DNA from 4 places in the Paenibacillus sp. FSL L8-0638 genome. Region 3 is predicted to be linked to each of the others. Evidence: riboswitches for the same ligand, from Rfam matches in the RefSeq annotation. Region 3 holds a riboswitch; each other region holds the start of a gene.
What was found. Region 3 has a riboswitch for thiamine pyrophosphate ahead of MKY35_RS02105 (ABC transporter substrate-binding protein). Riboswitches for the same ligand answer to the same signal wherever they lie in the genome.
Positions count from the first base shown of each region.

Region 1: another riboswitch for thiamine pyrophosphate. It lies ahead of MKY35_RS13685 (thiamine phosphate synthase); the one in region 3 lies ahead of MKY35_RS02105 (ABC transporter substrate-binding protein).
Region 2: another riboswitch for thiamine pyrophosphate. It lies ahead of tenA (thiaminase II); the one in region 3 lies ahead of MKY35_RS02105 (ABC transporter substrate-binding protein).
Region 4: another riboswitch for thiamine pyrophosphate. It lies ahead of thiC (phosphomethylpyrimidine synthase ThiC); the one in region 3 lies ahead of MKY35_RS02105 (ABC transporter substrate-binding protein).

Region 1 is NZ_CP151960.1:3,150,325-3,154,905, forward strand. It holds gene MKY35_RS13665 (ThiF family adenylyltransferase) at 1-119, opposite strand, end outside; gene MKY35_RS13670 (thiazole synthase) at 116-883, opposite strand; gene thiS (sulfur carrier protein ThiS) at 886-1,089, opposite strand; gene thiO (glycine oxidase ThiO) at 1,086-2,234, opposite strand; gene MKY35_RS13685 (thiamine phosphate synthase) at 2,299-2,892, opposite strand; TPP riboswitch at 3,158-3,266, opposite strand; gene MKY35_RS13690 (ABC-F family ATP-binding cassette domain-containing protein) at 3,361-4,581, opposite strand, start outside.
Region 2 is NZ_CP151960.1:4,585,248-4,589,828, forward strand. It holds gene MKY35_RS20270 (NAD-dependent malic enzyme) at 1-1,588, shown strand, start outside; gene MKY35_RS20275 (AEC family transporter) at 1,663-2,616, shown strand; TPP riboswitch at 2,796-2,898, shown strand; gene tenA (thiaminase II) at 3,037-3,726, shown strand; gene thiM (hydroxyethylthiazole kinase) at 3,801-4,581, shown strand, end outside.
Region 3 is NZ_CP151960.1:472,154-476,734, reverse strand. It holds gene MKY35_RS02115 (bifunctional 2',3'-cyclic-nucleotide 2'-phosphodiesterase/3'-nucleotidase) at 1-1,172, opposite strand, end outside; gene MKY35_RS02110 (pyridoxamine 5'-phosphate oxidase family protein) at 1,397-1,831, opposite strand; TPP riboswitch at 2,102-2,211, shown strand; gene MKY35_RS02105 (ABC transporter substrate-binding protein) at 2,406-3,449, shown strand; gene MKY35_RS02100 (hypothetical protein) at 3,458-3,640, opposite strand; gene MKY35_RS02095 (MTH1187 family thiamine-binding protein) at 3,949-4,242, shown strand; gene MKY35_RS02090 (ABC transporter permease) at 4,239-4,581, shown strand, end outside.
Region 4 is NZ_CP151960.1:834,020-838,600, forward strand. It holds gene MKY35_RS03725 (alpha/beta hydrolase) at 1-67, opposite strand, end outside; gene MKY35_RS03730 (IclR family transcriptional regulator) at 367-1,110, shown strand; TPP riboswitch at 1,266-1,378, shown strand; gene thiC (phosphomethylpyrimidine synthase ThiC) at 1,566-3,410, shown strand; gene MKY35_RS03740 (hypothetical protein) at 3,533-3,685, opposite strand; gene MKY35_RS03745 (YitT family protein) at 4,194-4,581, shown strand, end outside.

The DNA.
Region 1 (4,581 bases), 2.7 Mb from region 3:
ACGTGGGAAGAAGCAAGCCGACGTTGTCCTGTCGGTCCAAAGGGCGCGAATCTTTCCTGTCTGGAATAACGGTCACTTGAATGTGTTCCTCCTGCACCGGATTTGTCAGTTACCTTCATGCCTGAACCATACCTTCTATCGGACTGCTTGCTGAAGCGTAACGTTTTACAGGAATCATCCCCGCCTCAAAACCATATCTTCCAGCACGAACAGCCAGTTTCATGGCCTCGGCCATTTTTACCGGGTCCTTCGCTCCTGATACGGCTGTATTCAACAAAACAGCATCTGCCCCTAACTGCATCGCCATGGCCGCGTCACCGGGTGAGCGAATACCCGCATCGACAATAACCGGAACCTCCGCCTGTTCAATAATTAGACCTAATGAAAACGGATTAAGCAAACCATGTCCTGTACCAATCGGTGAAGCTCCAGGCATAACGGCATGTACTCCAAGCTCTTGTAGCCTCTTTGCTAGAATCACATCGTCCGATATGTAGGGCAGCACGATAAAGCCTTCTTCTAACAGCTTTTCACTAGCTTTCAACGTTTCAAATGGGTCCGGCAGCAGTGTCTTGCTATCCCCAATGACTTCCACCTTAATCATATCGCACAGGCCGGAGGCTTTTGCCAATTTGGCAATACGAATCGCCTCCTCTGCTGTTGTAGCCCCAGCTGTATTGGGAAGAAGTGTATACCGGGTCAAATCCAGCATATCGAGAAAATGCTGCTTGTCCCGTTCCTCCAAGTTCAATCTCCGTACAGCAAACGTCAATATTTCCGTCTCAGCAGCCTCTACGGCTTGGGATTGGATATCCAGATCAGAGAATTTTCCTGTTCCCAACAACAACCTCGAGGTAAAAGATGCTTTTCCAATGGTTAACATAATCAACCGCCTCCCACAAAATGTACGATCTCTAGGCAATCTCCATCTTTCAGTACCGCTTCATCATGATCTTCACGGGTCAATATATGCCGATTCAGCTCCACCACTACGGTTTTCACCTTTACATCAAGCTCATATAGCAATTGATCCACATGAGTGATTCGATTAGAAAAGGTCAGGCTCTGGCCGTTAATCGTCAGCTTCATAAGCTTTTCTCCTTGAGGAGCTCAGAAGAAAAACTACTTATCCCAAGTTCTGCTGCACAAGCCCCATTAAGCATAGCTGCCATCGCACGCCCGGTAGCATCACTCAGCAGGACACCGTTGCGATAATGCCCGACTGCAGCATATACGCCCTCGACCCCAGGAACAATGCCTATAAAAGGATGACCTGATACAGCCTGCGGACGTAAGCCCGCCCAAGCGCGTTTAAAAGAAGCTTCACGGACGCGCGGCAGCCAGGCAGAGGCACGTGCCAGCAACCCTTCCAAGCCTCCTACGGTCACCTCTTCGTCATATTGATGCGGAAGGCTCGTTGCCCCAATCCAAAGCTCGTTATTCTGTTTAGGCACTAGGTAAATATCATCAGCGTAAATGGTGTATTCTAACGGGTGATCCTTCAAGGAGACCGCTACCGCTTCGCCCTTGACCGGATAAAGTGGATATTCAAACCCAACCTGCGCTAGCAATTTCATGCTATCCAAGCCTCCGGCAATAATGACCTGATCGCAGGAAAAAAAACCACTATCTGTGCGGACACCGCAAATTCGACCATCCTGTATGACCAGTTGCTCTGCCTGTGTACCAGACCATACCGTTGCTCCCAGCACCGCAGCAGCACCTGCATAAGCACGGCAAAGCTGGACAGGAGCCACTTGTGTCTCCTTTGAACGATATATTGCCCCGATCGCTTGTTCATCCAAACCTGGAATTCGTCGGGCCAATTCTTTCGCATCCCACCAGATAGGACAATCACCCTCTCGCGTTTTTGCAGCTTTCCAGCGTTTTTGGCCTTCAGTCTCCGTACGGAAAGGGGTCACAAACCCTTCAGTACGGAATTCCACCGAAATACCTGACAAACGCTCTAGATCACAGACAAGCTCAGGGAATGCATCTCGACTTATGCGAGCAAATCGTGATAGCTCAGAGTCGGTGAACTCTTCACTTTCCGCTGCCAGCATTCCAACCGCTGCTCCTGAGGCTCCCTCACCCGGGATCAATCGTTCCAGCATAATCGTACTTCTTCCCTCTTTGGCCACATGATAAGCAATGGAACTGCCGATGACACCTCCACCTATGACCAAGCATTCAGCGTGTCCTATCACTCTTTCCTCTGTGTGTATCTTTAGCATTTGTTCCGTATCTCCTCTCCATAAACCCTTCTGCTTTCAGCTTGCCTCTACTCTCGTTTTCTCGCTACAGGCTGTGAACTACAAGGTCTGCCATTCGCCTATACTCCATTGCAGCTGCAACGGGCGACTCAGCCTCCCATATACCAGACATCACTGCAATTCCGCTTGCTCCGGCCCTATAAAGCTCCGGGATATGATGCGGTTGTATGCCGCCTAACGCAATCACCGGAATGTTCGACAACCTGCAAATATGTTCAAGCTGAGCTAAACCCCGCGGTACAATACCGGGCTTACAATGGGTCTCATATACGTGACCATAAAGTACATAGTCCGCTCCTGCCCGCTCAGCAATTTGCATCTCCTCCACGGAATGTACAGACACTCCACAGCGTGTACCCTTTGGAAGTAGGCTTTTCACATCCACAACAGGTAATCCATTAGCTGGTAATTGAACGGCTCCGACCAAAGTAAGTAAAGCTACATCCACACGATCATTTACTACAATTTGTTGCAAAGGAACTTCCTGCTCCACCAGGCTGCGAGTCAAAGAAAGCAATGCAGAGGCACCATTCTGTTTTAAACGTGCGTGTACATAATGAACATACGGACAAATCACAGCAGCCACTTGGGCGGCTTGTGCAAAAGTGCCCTTTTCCATCGAAATTGCGTGTAATTCGATTTTGTCTTCACCTCACATTGGACTAAAGGATCTAAGCTTAGCCAGCCACGTCTACCAGCAGGAATGAAAGGGGATTATATGTGAATCGTCTACGGAAGCTCGAACTACTTAAAATGAACGAAACGCAAAAAAACCACTTCCCCAAGGAAGTGGTTTAACGAACGTCCAATAATCGAACGGACCATGATATCCGTATACGTGTATCGTCCCACGCACAAACAAAAATAAAGAAGGTGTTGCCTTGTTTGTACGGCGCTCACTTCCCTACGCTGGCATAACCCAGATCAGGTGCAAAGGGTCCGAAATCCATTTATTCCGTCTCAGCCGCATGGGCGGCTCCCCTAGTGTGACTATTTTATTGTATAAGCTAAAGATAGCTTAGCATATTTTTCTAATTCTGCAAACCCCACTTCGTGTGAAATTTGCTGGAACTGGATTTAGCTGATTTTAGTTAACTTTACTTGACCACTCTTCCACATTCCACGTTTTGGTTACCCAATCCTCGTAAAAGTCCGGTTCGTGAGATACAAGCAATACGGTCCCTTTGTATTCCTTCAAGGCACGTTTCAGCTCATCCTTTGCTTTAACATCCAAGTGGTTGGTAGGCTCATCGAACAGTACCCAGTTGCTTTCACGCATTAACAGTTTGCAAAGACGGACTTTAGCCTGTTCTCCACCACTGAGCGCAGATAGCGGACGCGTGATATGCTCATTTTTCAAACCGCAACGCGCCAAATGCGCTCGTACTTCATGCTGGTTCAAATGCGGAAATTCATTCCACACATCGTCAATCGGTGTAATTTTCTCGGCCTTTACTTCCTGCTCAAAATAAGCGGGCTGCAAAAAATCACCTTGATAGGTTTTTCCACTGATTGGCGGAATTTTTCCCAATATGGTTTTGAGCAATGTCGATTTACCGACACCATTGTAGCCGACAATTGCAATCTTTTCGCCACGTTCAATCGTCATGGACATTTTAGGCAAAAGGGCATGTGTATAACCAATCTCAAAATCAATACCCTCAAATACCGTCTTTCCGCTTGCACGTGCCTCTTTGAATTGAAAGGTTGGTTTTGCGGCTTCTTCAGGCTTATCAATACGTTCGATCCGATCAAGCTGCTTTTCACGGCTCTTTGCTCGGCCTGATGTAGAGGCACGCGCTTTATTACGCTGAATAAAATCTTCCTGTTTCTTAATAAAATCCTGTTGCTTCTCATAAGCATCAATATGTTGGGCTTTGTTCAGATCCGCCATTTCGAGAAACTTTTCATAATTAGCTGAATAACGGGTCATCTTGGCAAATTCAAGATGGTAAATAACATTAACGACCTGGTTCATAAATTCAGTATCATGTGAAATAAGAATAAAAGCATAAGGATAATCCTTCAAATAGCGCGTAAGCCATTCAATATGCTCTACATCCAAATAGTTGGTAGGTTCATCCAGCAACAGGACGTTCGGCTTTTCCAACAGCAACTTAGCAAGAAGAACTTTTGTCCGTTGCCCGCCGCTAAGTGCGGATACATCCCGATCCAGTCCTATGGCCGACAGACCTAGTCCATTCGCCATCTCTTCAACCTTTACATCAATGAGGTAAAAATCCCCCATATCCAGTTGCTCCTGAATTTCACCCATCTGTTCCAGCAACACTTCCAACTCATCAGGAGA
Region 2 (4,581 bases), 1.8 Mb from region 3:
AATCCTTCCTCCAACCGTCCTTTCATTGGAGAAACAGAGCGTACGAGCATATCAGCAATTTCTCGCACAACCTACCATGCTACGTAAAAATGCTTCTCTCAACGACCTCCACAACCGAAATGTCGTCCTCTACTATCGGCTACTAACCGATCATTTAAGTGAAATGCTACCCGTAGTCTATACACCGACCGTCGGAACCGCGATTCAAGAATATAGTCACGAGTACAACCGCCCTGGGGGCGTATATTTGTCGATAGATAACCCGAACGGTATTGGACAAGCGTTTTATAATTCCGGTTTGAGTGGTGAAGATGTGGATCTGATCGTCGTAACGGATTCCGAAAGTATTTTGGGCATCGGAGACTGGGGTGTCGGGGGGATTAACATTGCTATCGGTAAGCTTGCTGTGTATACAGCTGCGGCTGGCATTCATCCCGGGCGAGTGCTGCCCATTGTACTGGATGTGGGCACGAATAATGAAAAGCTGCTGAATGATCCGCTGTACATCGGAAACCGCCACAAACGGGTTCGCGGAGAAGCCTATAACCAGTTTATTGATACTTTTATCAGCAAAACGTCAGCTCAATTCCCGAAGGCGCTTTTACATTGGGAAGATGTGGGTAGCGTAAATGCCCGCCATATTATAAGAAAATATGGGCAAAGCATTCTCACCTTCAACGATGATATACAAGGCACAGGAGCGGTAACCTTGGCTGCGATTCTTTCGGCGGTAGGTGTCACCAAGATTCCGCTGCGTGAGCAAAAAGTAGTTGTCTTTGGCCCGGGGGCAGCAGGAATCGGCAACGCTGACCAAATTCGGGGAGCCATGATCGCGGATGGTCTTTTGGAGGAGGATTCATTCAAGCCATTTTGGGCTTTTGATTACCGCGGGCTGTTAACGGACGATATGGAAGATGTCCTGGATTATCAGAAACCGTATGTACGTAAAAAAGAAGAGGTCAGCTCATGGACGCGGTCGGATGACGGAAAAATACCACTGCTGGAGGTCATCCGTCAGGTGAAGCCTACTCTATTGATCGGAACTTCCGGTGTAGCCGGTGCCTTTTCAGAAGAGATTATCAAGGAAATGGCCAAGCATGTAGAACGCCCGATCATCATGCCCATGTCCAATCCTACAAACCTTGCCGAAGCGGTACCCGAGGATTTAATCCGGTGGACCGATGGCAAAGCATTGATCGCTACCGGAAGTCCTTTTGAGCCCGTCACCTATAACGGTACTGAATTTGAAATTGGACAGGCGAACAATGCCTTTGTTTTCCCGGGACTAGGTCTGGGTGCGATCGTAGTTAAAGCCAAAAGGATTACCCCTGCGATGTTTTCAGCCGCAGCAGATGCCGTTGCCAATGGCGTGGATTCGAATAAGCCTGGCGGTGCGCTGCTCCCTCATATCCGAAAATTACGTGATGTTTCGTACGCTGTTGCTGTTGCGGTTGCGAAAGCTGCGATTCAGGATCAGGTAGCCCAAGCACACATTTCAAATGTGGAACAAGCTATACGAGATGCAATGTGGAAACCGGAATATACGAAGGTCAAAGCAGTAGAAAGTGTAATTCATCATCCTCACTAATGCACCGTTTAGGGAAGAATATTGCCTTGTTCAGACAGGCAGAATACGTCAGTTTAAGCAAGGAGAATCGATCTATGAGTGTCGGACATATCTTGTATATTTTGGTGCCGATTTTTTTCGTAATTATTTTAGGGTGGTTAGCGGGGCATTACAAAAGCTTTGATGCCTCTTCCTCCAAGGCCTTAAATGCGCTCGTTACCAAATTTGCACTGCCTGCGCATCTATTCATCGGTATCACGACAACGGACAGGAAAGCACTCATCGAGCAATGGCCATTCCTGCTGGCACTGTTCATTGGCATTGTCGGCTTTTTTGCCGTTCTCCTTCTACTGTCCCGCTTTGCGGGGAAGCAGTCAGTGAAGGATGCCGCTATGTTTGCTTTGAACTCAGCACAGCCTACCTTTGCTTTTATGGGTATTCCGGTGCTTGGAGCCATCTACGGTTCCTCTGCTGTCGCCATTCCGATTGCGCTCACGGGAATTGTAGTCAATGCCGTCCTTGACCCGGCGGCTACTATTATAGCTACCGTAGCCAGCCGGAATTCAGGCAAAGAACGGAACGGTCACCTCGGAAGGTTAATCTGGGACTCCATTCTTCATGGATTAAAAGAACCGCTGGCGCTGGTTCCACTGATTGGTGTAATTTTGACCTTGTTCGGCTTCCATTCACCGGATTTGTTGAACAAATCGTTGAATCAAATCGGAGACATTACGTCCGGGGCCGCTTTATTCGCTGTCGGAGTGACCATTGGCGTACGCAACATTAGTTTTAGTGTAAGTGCCTTTGCCATCGCATTGTTAAAAACAATTGTGCAGCCTTTATTAATGCTGCTGATCGCCTACCTGTGCGGTCTGTCGTCTGCAGATACTGTGAAGGCAGTTCTGCTCGTTTCCTTCCCGGGTTCAGCAGTCGCTGCTATGATCGCCACCCGTTTCGAAAGCCTGGAATCAGAAACAGCCTCCTCCTTTGTCATCAGTGCTGTCATATCGCTCGTTACACTCCCAGTTCTGATTTCTCTTTTGGTATAAATGCTGATTAATTAGACAGTGAAGCCTGCCGCAAACTCCTTCGTGTAGACGGAACTGACCTTCTCCAGCACTTTTTTCCCCTCGAAAGCGAACTTCAGCTCTATCACTTGATCTTTGACCAGAGAGACGTATGTTTGACATAGCGTATGAACGAATGTACAGTAATAGTCAAAAGAATAGAAGTCCACTAGGGGAGCCACTATGGCTGAGACAAGAACGTATCTTGGACCCTTTGAACCTGATCTAGTTCGCACTAGCGTAGGAAAGTGGAGCCTTTATATATAAGGTTTCAAGCGTTTTTTTTGCGCATTGGGCCTATTGTTGAAGCCGCTCCAGTTTTCCGGGGCGGCTTTTTAGCGTTGTTCCAGAATTGTATCCTTACAGGACTTCTTGCTCTTCAATTTAATGGAGGTGGGGAAATTGAGTTTTACACAAGAACTCCGTCGGCAGGCGGACGGCATTTTTCAAGCGATTTTTGAGCATCCCTTTGTGAGAGGTATTGCTGAAGGAAGTTTGACAAGGGGACAGCTGATTCACTATGTAAAACAGGACTTTGAATATTTGAACGCCTACATGCGGATATATGGTATCGCAATCTCCAAATGCACGAATCGGGAGGACATGGCTGTATTTAATGAACAAATCTCTTTTATTCTCCACAGCGAGGTTCATCCGCATCAAAATTTCTGTGCTGTCGCAGGGGTGACCTATGAAGAGTTGCAGGGATATCCACTCGCTCCGTCGGCCCATCACTATATCCGTCACATGCTGACGGTTGCGCATGAGGGCAGCCTGGGTGAGATCTTGGCTGTGCTGCTGCCATGTATGTGGACGTATGCCCAGATTGGCCGCAGGCTACTGGATGAAGTAAAGCCGGATGAGTCCCATCCGTTCTATGAATGGATGGGCTTCTATGGAGACCAGCTTAATGATACAACACTCAAGTTCCGAGAACGTGTAGATGCTTGGGCGGAAGGCGCAACGGCTGCTGAGCGGGAGCGGATGATTGAGCATTTTATACTGAGCTGCCAGTTGGAATATAAGTTCTGGGACATGGCTTATAAGCAGGAAGAATGGCCGGTCCAGATGCAGGCAACGGTCTTGGAATAGTCAGCCTGTCAATTCGATGCGTGAAGTACGGTTAATGTCCTGTTGAACCACCAACTATAGAGAGGATAATCATGATGAGTACATGGGAAAAAAGTTATTCGGATCTCCTAACGAAGGTACAAAATAGCAAACCCCTCGTTCACAATATCACCAATGTGGTAGTCACCAACTTTACGGCCAACGGCCTGTATGCATTGGGCGCCTCCCCGGTGATGGCCTATGCACCCGAGGAAGTAGCAGACATGGCAAAAATAGCGGGAGCCGTCGTATTAAACATCGGTACGCTGAACCGCGAACTGGTGGATGCCATGATCATTGCTGGACAATCAGCAAATGCACACGGTGTCCCGGTCCTGCTAGATCCGGTCGGTGCGGGAGCAACGAGCTTTAGAACTGAGTCGGCACTGCGAATCCTGAGAGAAGTCAAAATCTCATTGGTGCGGGGCAATGCAGCCGAAGTCGCGCATCTTGTTGGAGAAGCCCGTGAGATTAAAGGCGTAGATGCTGGTGACAGTGCTGACAGCGGCAATGTCGATCTGGCAATTCGGGCTGCTCGAACGCTCAATACTATGGTTGTCATTACTGGAAAAGAGGACGTCATCACCGATGGGGCCGAAGCACGAATGATTAGCGGCGGAGACGCACTGCTCACGAAGGTAACCGGAGCAGGCTGCCTGCTGACCTCTGTGTTAGGTGCCTTTGCAGCTGTTGAACCCAACTTGCTGCTCGCAGGTACGGCAGGCTTGGCATTTTACGGTGCAGCAGCTTCCCGAGCCGCAGCACGTACCGCAGAACTGGGGCCCGGAAGCTTCCAGATTGCCTTTCTCGACGAGCTCGCCAAACTACATACAGGTT
Region 3 (4,581 bases):
GCAAAATAGCTGGTAATTGGCGCCGTCGTTGTTCCTACAGGCTGGCGAATATAATCCAGCGTTCCTTGATGCTCTTCTTTGACCGCATCAATCAGTTTAAATTCAGGGATAAACTGCACAGTCTGATTAGTGGTGCTCACAACCGGACGCACTTGAGATTGAGAGTTAGTCACGTTCCACTCGCGATTTTTCTTTTCTAGGCTCAGGTCAATGATACCCAGATCCTTGCCCCATGAGGAAGCTTCCACGGCCGGTACGCCATTAATGGTTCCCTTATCCAGATCTACACCCTTCATATCTTTAAAATCAGGGCCAGGGAAAGATTTATGAGCATGCCCAAACAGAATAGCGTTAATTCCGTCCACCTGGCTCAAATACTTAACGGCATTCTCCATCAGTGGCGTTTGTGGCACATCCTCATAACCGGTATGCGCAAGCACGACAATAATGTCAGCACCTTCCGTCTTCATTTGAGGAATAAACTTTTTCGCCGTTTCCACAATATCCTTCGTAACGACTTTATCCTTCAAATTGGCTTCATCCCACTGCATAATTTGAGGTGTGACCAGACCGATCACACCCACTCTGAGTGTATGCTCTTCGCCCTTCTCGTCCGTTACTGTTTTATCAAGAATCTGATAAGGGGTAAAATAATTTTTAGTAGCTTGGCCCCCTTTATCAACATAAACGTTCGCATTTACATAAGGAAAATCAGCTCCCTTGAGCGATTTGTCCAGAAAGTCGAGACCGTAGTTGAATTCATGGTTGCCCACTGTAGCTGCATCATAGCCCATCAGGTTCATCATCTTGTAGACCGGATGGACACCGCCTTCTTTCTCAAAGGTTTTGTTGCGGGCCATATAATCGCCTAATGGGTTGCCCTGCAGCAAATCACCATTATCGAACAGCATACTGTTTCTTGTTTCACTACGTGCCTTCTGGATCAAGCTAGCTGTACTAACCAAGCCATACTCGTTGGTTTCTTTGTCCGAATAGTAATCGTAGTTCATCAGGGACGCATGGATATCCGTTGTTTCCATGATCCGCAAATTCACCGTAGCGCTATCACGAGAATCACTAGCTGCCCAGGATGGAACGGCTGAAAACACCAGCATGCTACAAGCTACAACTGCTGCTGTAAACCCTTTAAACCAATTTTTACGTAATAACAAAATATACCCCTCCTCATTAAGGTGTATGCCTCATATACATACTTTTGCACATATATGTAAGCCTTGAACCCACCATTTCTATTTTAATCCAACGCCAGACAAAAGAGTAGTCATTTACTTAAAATTATTTATGAAAAAATAATTAATTTTCTCAAACATAAAAAAACCAGCAAACCTCCTAATAAAAACTCGGAGATTCACTGGTCTATCCATTTATATTCGTATTATTTCTTCCACACCTGGCGCTCCGTTTGCTGACCCACATACTCAATGCGAGTCGGATTCACGTCCAGAATGACATAATCGGGATCATCCGGTCCGGAGAACCATTCCTTCAAGGAATCGTTCCACACTTGTTTGCGCAGCCCCTCATCAGCTGTAATCTGGACGGTAGCCTCCACTTCTACAACTTCCTTCGTACCGCCAACCTCATAACCCAGCAGCAGGTAAGCATTCGGATTGTCCTTTAGCTCATCCACTTTATGCGTTTTGCGATCTGTCGCCAGATGAATGTTCATTCCATCGTTAAAAAGGGCCATATAGCGTACTTTCGGTTTGCCACCCTCTACCGTACCTAACGAACAAAATTTGTTGTTATCCAAAGCCTTCACAATGGCTTGTTCCAGTTGGTTGCGATCCAATGTTTCCGTTTTACCCACAGTACAACAACTCCTTTTCACGAATTAGAATTCTCTACGGCCATGCCATTGGGCACCAGCCCATCTGAACCTACCTGCGCTGCTGTTCTGAAAATAACATGACCGGATCGAATCGGATTGATTCATACTCATTTTCAGATCAAAGCTCACAGTAAAAGTGTACCCTGTCGTTCGGCAAATGAACCGTCATCTCTCCCTTCATGCTGGACAGACCTGCATTCAAAGCATATAATCGTCGTAGTAAACCCGAATAAATGAACCCATTAAACCATACAATGCCAGGGGTGCTGGAATCGGCCGGCTGAGAGTGTGTCCCAAGACACTGACCCTTACAACCTGATCTGGGTAATGCCAGCGTAGGAATGCTTAAGCAAGATGTGCCTTTTTTACATAGGACCATCCCTTACTTTGGTATATACAAGCGCAAGCGTCCCGGAAACTCGGGACGCTTTTTTTGTTGAGGATTAAGTTGTTGGAAAGATCGCGTCCGGCAGATGTTATTTTTATGAAAGTGGGAAACTTAAGCTGTCTGATTGGATGGATACCGGGTAATCAAAAGGAGAGAACACTAACGATGAAGCGCATGAAAATATTAAGCCTGGGACTGATCAGTCTGTGGCTCATGGCCCTGACCCTGACCGCTTGCGGTGGAAGTCCCCCTACATCCCAAGAAGCGGCTTCCGCTACCGACACTCAAACGTCTACTCCGGCAAAGGGGCTCAAAGATGTTAAAATCGTGCTCGACTGGACACCCAATACGAATCATACGGGACTCTATGTCGCCAAGGACAAAGGATTTTACGAAAAAGCAGGTTTGAATGTCCAAATTGTTCAACCTGGTTCAGGCGGAGCCGATCAAATGGTTGCTTCTAATGCTGCACCTTTTGGTATCAGCTACCAAGAAGGCGTCACACAGGCCCGCACGCAAGGCGTGCCGCTTGTATCCATCGCTGCGGTGATTCAGCATAATACCTCAGGCTTCGCAGCCCCGGTAGATCGCGGAATTAAAAGCCCGAAAGATTTTGAAGGTAAAAAATACGGCGGTTGGGGCTCTCCCGTAGAAGAAGCGGTCATGAAATCCATCATGGATTCAGACAAAGGCGATGTGAGCAAAGTGAAGATCGTCAACATGGGTAATGCAGACTATTTTACAGCCGTGAAGCGGGATATCGACTTTGCCTGGATTTTCTACGCATGGACCGGAATCGAGGCCCAACTTCGAGGTGAGCCATTGGATATGCTGTATGTAAAAGATTATTCCAAAAGCCTCGATTACTATACGCCTGTAATTGTGAGCAACGAACAGACGATAAAAAATGATCCCGAGCTGGTTAAAGCGTTCATGGACGCTACCGCCCAAGGCTATGAATACACTATCGCCCATCCGGAAGAAGCCGCGGACATCTTAAGCAAAGCTGTACCGGAGCTGGATAAAAAACTGGTACTTGCCAGCCAAAAATGGCTAAGCCCACGTTATCAGGATGATGCCGCGCAATGGGGCGTGCAAAAAGCGGAGGTATGGCAAAACTATTCGGACTGGATGTACGAACGCAAGCTGCTCAGCAAGCCTTTGGAAGTCGATAAGGCCTTCACAAACGACTTCTTGCCCAAGCGTTGATTATGTTGTTAAAACGCTAAATAAGACTGAACTAGAGAAGTGAACGAAGCGCCACTACGCAGTCGGATGATGCTTCCCATCGCTGTTATATCCAGATTTCTTTTATGAATATCCAGAGGTTGAAATCTGGTTACAAAGGCGAATGCTAACGCTTGTACAGCACCATTCCGCCCACTTCGTTCTCGTTCCACTTGGTTTATTCTTTAGTTTCATATTATCTAAGCGCTAAGTAGGTACGTTTGTGTGTTAAAAATGCCGCACAAACCAGCTTTAAAAATAGGGTGCTTTTAAGGCGGGCAGCAGCGTAGCGGTTCATTTGAAATCTGGAGAAGCGGAGCGTTCGCCTTTGCAGGGGAATTCTTACCTTTGAAAACTTAAATAATCCAAGAATCCCCCTGCAACAGCGATCGTAAGACCAAATGAAACGCGGAGCGGTCTCAAACGCCTTAAACCACCCTATTTTTCTAAAACACTCCAAATGAAGGACAGGTGAATTTGCATGGCTAATACACTGCTCAGTATTCAAGTAATCCCTAAAACTCCTAATAACGAGGACTCTTACCCGTATGTAGATAAGGCGATTGAGGTCATTCAGCGCTCCGGTATCAAACATCAGGTGAACCCATTGGATACGACCATGGAGGGCGAGCTCGACGAGTTGCTGAAAGTGGTTAAAGAAATGCATGAGGCTTTGACGGAAGCGGGCAGTCCCAGCGTCATTTCACAGATCAAAATCGCACATAACCCACAAGGCATCAGCATGAACAAGCTGACCGAGAAATATCGCCCATGAATCCGAAAGGCAAGAACGCATCCTGGTGGAAAAGCGTATGGCCGCCCCTTGTGGCGGTCCTCTTCTTTTTAGCGGCCTGGCAGGGGGCGGTTTCCTATTTGCATGTTGAATCCTGGCTACTGCCAGCTCCATCCCTCATCGTACACGAGGGCATAGCCCAGACGGCGCTGCTTGGTGCCCATACATGGGCTACAATTCGCCTGACACTTGCGGGATTCGCTATAGGGACAGCAACGGGACTGTTGATCGCCATCTTTCTTCATACCATTCCTTTTCTCAAATCCGCCCTGTATCCGCTGCTTATCCTGAGCCAAAACATTCCGATCATCGCCCTGGGGC
Region 4 (4,581 bases), 360 kb from region 3:
AGAGTGGGGTGGACGGCTCCTGGACAGCGGTCTGTAGCTGAGAGTTGCGCTGGGATGTAGAAATCATGTAAGAGCCTCCTTATATAAAATTGATCTTCGTTTCATAGAATTTAGGTATAATTCCACTTGAAAATGATAGTGTATATCCGTATAGATACCTATTATCGTATGATGGGGGTTATCCAAAGTCAACGCCTGAACCGGAAAAGTAAAAATGATGCAAAGAATTGTCGATGTTTGTTCTCGTTCTGTAATATGGTTGTCACAAAAACATCGGTTTACAGTAGCCGCGACTATTCTATATAATTTATGTAACCATGTTTCATAGTGTGAAACGAATATGGATACAAGAGGAGCGGTTCACGAATGGAAGACCGTAAATTAACCGTTCGCGCTGTAGAGCGTGCACTTGATATATTGTTGTGTTTTACCGCAGATTCGGATCTTGGCCTAACGGAGATTGCCTCCAAAATTGGTCTACATAAAAGCACGGTTCATCGGCTGCTGACTACGTTGGAGGATCGGGGCTTTGTCGTTCGGAATGCCGAAACGGAAAAATATCGACTTGGCTTCCGAATTTGGGAGCTATCCACACATTTGTCCCAAAGTGACGAGCCGGCGGTGTTGTTACAGCCTGCAATGGAAGGACTGCGTGACCGTCTGGGCGAAACGGTCAGCTTGTACTTACGGGACGGCAGCATGCGTATTCGCATACAAGCCGTGCAGAGCAATCAGGCGATCCGCAGGGTTGCGCCTGTGGGTGCGCGTATGCCGCTGGCTGTAGGAGCCTCCAGTAAGGTGCTGGCTGCCTTTATGCCGGCGCAGGAGCTGAAAGCCCTGCTAAGCGGGAATGAATGGCCGCCCTCGGTAGATGCGGAGGTCTATAAAGCCCAGCTGCAGGACATTCGCGAGAAGGGCTATGCGACCAGCTATGAAGAACGGGAGCCAGGAGCCGCTGCTGTGGCAGCACCAATTGTGAACCGGAAGGGACAGGTCACTGCGGCTTTATCTGTATCCGGTCCGGTCAGTCGGCTTGCACCCGAGACGCTACATGACTTTGCTCCGATTTTGATCGAAGCGGCGAAGGAAATGGGGCTTATGCTTCCGTAACAAGAATGAATGCAGTTGAAGCAAGCAAAGTGATTTGATGAGGAGCGTCTTCTTGCTAAATGGAACCTAGAAGGGTTGCCAAAGCCATAAATTTGAAGTAGTCTGATAAGGATGGCGAGATGTCTGCTATGTCCGCCTCATGTGAATAGAAGTATTGCAGTTACTGGGGGAGCCTGTAATGCCGGGCTGAGATGGAATCGTGTAAGATTCCGGACCCTTTGCACCTGATCTGGATCATACCAGCGTAGGGAAGTAATCGGCCATTGAAATGTATACGCAGCTGCTGTCTACGGTGACGCATTGGAATAGGATTATTCCACATGTGCACGGTTTGGATAGCTGCCTCGTTAGATTAGCCGGTTCCCTGGGGAACCGGCTTTTTTGCATAGATCAGTGCCACCCTGGGAATGGTTCCGGATCGGTGTGTCATTTCATCGAAACGGGAGGAATGGACAATGAAGCCGACAGAAGTAGAAGGAACAAAAGGAACAGAATTGAAATCAGCAGAAGTAAGGTTGGCAGGAACAAGGGAAGTTGAGGTAGAGAGAACAAACGGGAAGCAATCAAGTGGGGTAACGCCCTTTCCAGGGAGCCGTAAGGTATATATTCAAGGCTCGCGGCCGGATATTGCCGTGCCAGAGCGCGAAATTGCTCTCCATCCTACACATACGCCACAGGGTACAGAGCATCATGAGCCATTGCGTGTGTACGATACAAGCGGTCCCATGACTGACGAAGCCTATCAGGTCGATATCCGTCAGGGTCTGCCTCCACTACGGCGAGCTTGGGCACTGGAACGGGGCGATGTGGAGGCTTACGAGGGACGCGCCGTCCAGCCGGAGGATAATGGACTGAAACCTGGTTCCAAACGGGAGACGGTGGAATTTCCCGGCGTGACCAACCGTCCGCTTCGTGCTACGCAAGGGCGTACAGTGACACAAATGCATTATGCACGACAAGGGATCATTACGCCCGAAATGGAATTTGCGGCCATCCGCGAAGGGGTGGAGCCTGAGTTTGTACGGCAGGAGTTGGCTGCTGGACGAGCCATTTTGCCTTCGAATATCAATCACCCGGAAAGTGAGCCGATGGTCATTGGGCGTCATTTTCACGTGAAGATCAATGCGAACATTGGTAATTCTGCGGTTACCTCCTCGATCGAGGAGGAAGTGGAGAAAATGACCTGGGCTGTGCGTTGGGGTTCGGATACAGTTATGGACCTGTCCACAGGCCGTAATATCCATACCACACGTGAATGGATTATTCGGAATTCTCCTGTACCGATTGGGACTGTGCCGCTGTATCAGGCACTTGAAAAGGTGAACGGCGAAGCAGAAGCGCTGACGTGGGAGTTGTATCGCGATACGCTGATTGAGCAGGCGGAGCAGGGAGTGGACTATTTTACAATTCATGCGGGTGTATTACTGCGGTATATACCGATGACCGCGAATAGAATGACGGGAATTGTGTCCCGTGGCGGGTCGATCATGGCAGCCTGGTGCCTTGCGCACCATCAGGAGAATTTTTTGTATACACATTTTGAAGAAATCTGCGAAATTATGAAAGCCTATGATGTGGCCTTTTCTCTCGGGGATGGTCTACGTCCAGGTAGTATCTATGATGCGAATGATGAAGCACAGTTTGCAGAGCTGGAAACGTTGGGCGAGCTAACGCAAATCGCATGGAAGCATGATGTTCAGGTCATGATTGAAGGGCCGGGACATGTCCCTATGCATAAAATCAAAGAAAATGTGGATTTGCAAATGGAGATTTGTAAGGAAGCTCCTTTCTATACCTTGGGACCGCTCACGACGGATATTGCCCCCGGATATGATCATATTACCTCAGCCATCGGGGCGGCGATGATCGGTTGGTTCGGGACGTCCATGCTGTGCTATGTTACGCCTAAGGAGCATTTGGGTCTGCCGAATAAGGATGATGTCCGCGAGGGTGTCATTACCTACAAAATTGCGGCACATGCTGCCGATCTGGCGAAAGGTCATCCACGGGCGCAGCAGCGGGATGATGCTTTGTCCAAGGCACGCTTTGAGTTCCGCTGGCGGGATCAGTTCAATCTGTCGCTTGATCCCGAGCGGGCCTTGTCCTACCATGATGAAACGCTACCGGCAGAGGGAGCCAAGGAAGCACATTTTTGCTCGATGTGCGGCCCCAAATTTTGTAGTATGCGCATCACACAGGACATTCGCGCCTATGCAGCGGATAAGGGGCTGAACACCGAAGAAGCAGTAGCCGCTGGGATGCGTGAGAAGGCAGAGCAGTATCGGGATGGCGGTCAGTAAAACGAATGTGTGAGTTTAGGAACGCATGAATCAAAAAAAGCCGTGGTTCTCTACAGTCGATGTAGGAAACTACGGCTTTTTGGCTTATGTAAAGCTAGTCATGCAACCGGATAAACGGCGCCTTATTTTTTACCCATTTTTTCATTCAAAATGTCCTGAAAGCTGAGCTTCTTCTCCGAGCTATCTTCTTTCTTCTGCATACTCACCGCGTTGGCACGTTGGTATTGGTGGTGAAAGGGCATCAGGGTGTGGACGGTTAAGTTCATTGTATTCATGTAGATCATTCCTCCAATTCCATATTGTCAAATTCAGATTGAGTTGCTTTGGACGTCTGTATAGGACTATTTGTATGTACTTGATGTCGTAATGCTATGTAGGTTGCTTGGTTATGTTTCAATCATTATACCCACATTTTTTCAAAGTAAAACGCTTTTGACATAAAACAGGAAGATGGTCATATGTGTCCAAAATGCCGATTAGGAGGATGGTCGTTTTAGGGGAAAATGTGCCTAGGTCTAAAACAAGGGCTTGAGGCCCGTTTTCTTAGTTTAGTAGTCGGGATTGTGTTTTTTTGTCGAATAACCTTGTAAAAGGAGGATTTTGCGGAATCCTCAAGTCAGGATTGAGGCAGTCTGGTGGCGAATTAAAGTGTCAAAGTTGTATTGACTTTATGTTTGGTAGTAGATACCATGAACTGGTTGTCAGCGTATTTTGACAACAAGAGTCAGCCAATCGATCTGGCGATTCATCCTTTGAAATGTTAGAGAGAGGATTAGAGCATATATGAAAAAATGTATTGCAGACATCGCATTTATTATTCTGGGTGCGTTTTTTTTCGCGCTAGCTGTTAATCTGTTTGTGATCCCGAATGAGTTTGGTGAGGGGGGCGTTACAGGGGTCACAATCATCCTGTACTATCTGTTTCAGTGGTCTCCCTCGATCGTTAATCTGGTGATTAATGGCTTGCTGCTGATTGTCGGATATAAATTTTTGGACAAGAGAACGACCTTGTACACTATAATTGCGGTCGCTTTTAACTCGCTGTTTTTACATTTAACAGTCAACTGGCGGATTGATTCGCATGAGCCGACGATTAATGCCGTTTTTGCCGGAGTTTTGGTAGGGGCCGGCATTGGCTTAATCGTACGGGTAGGTGGCACAACGGCGGGAA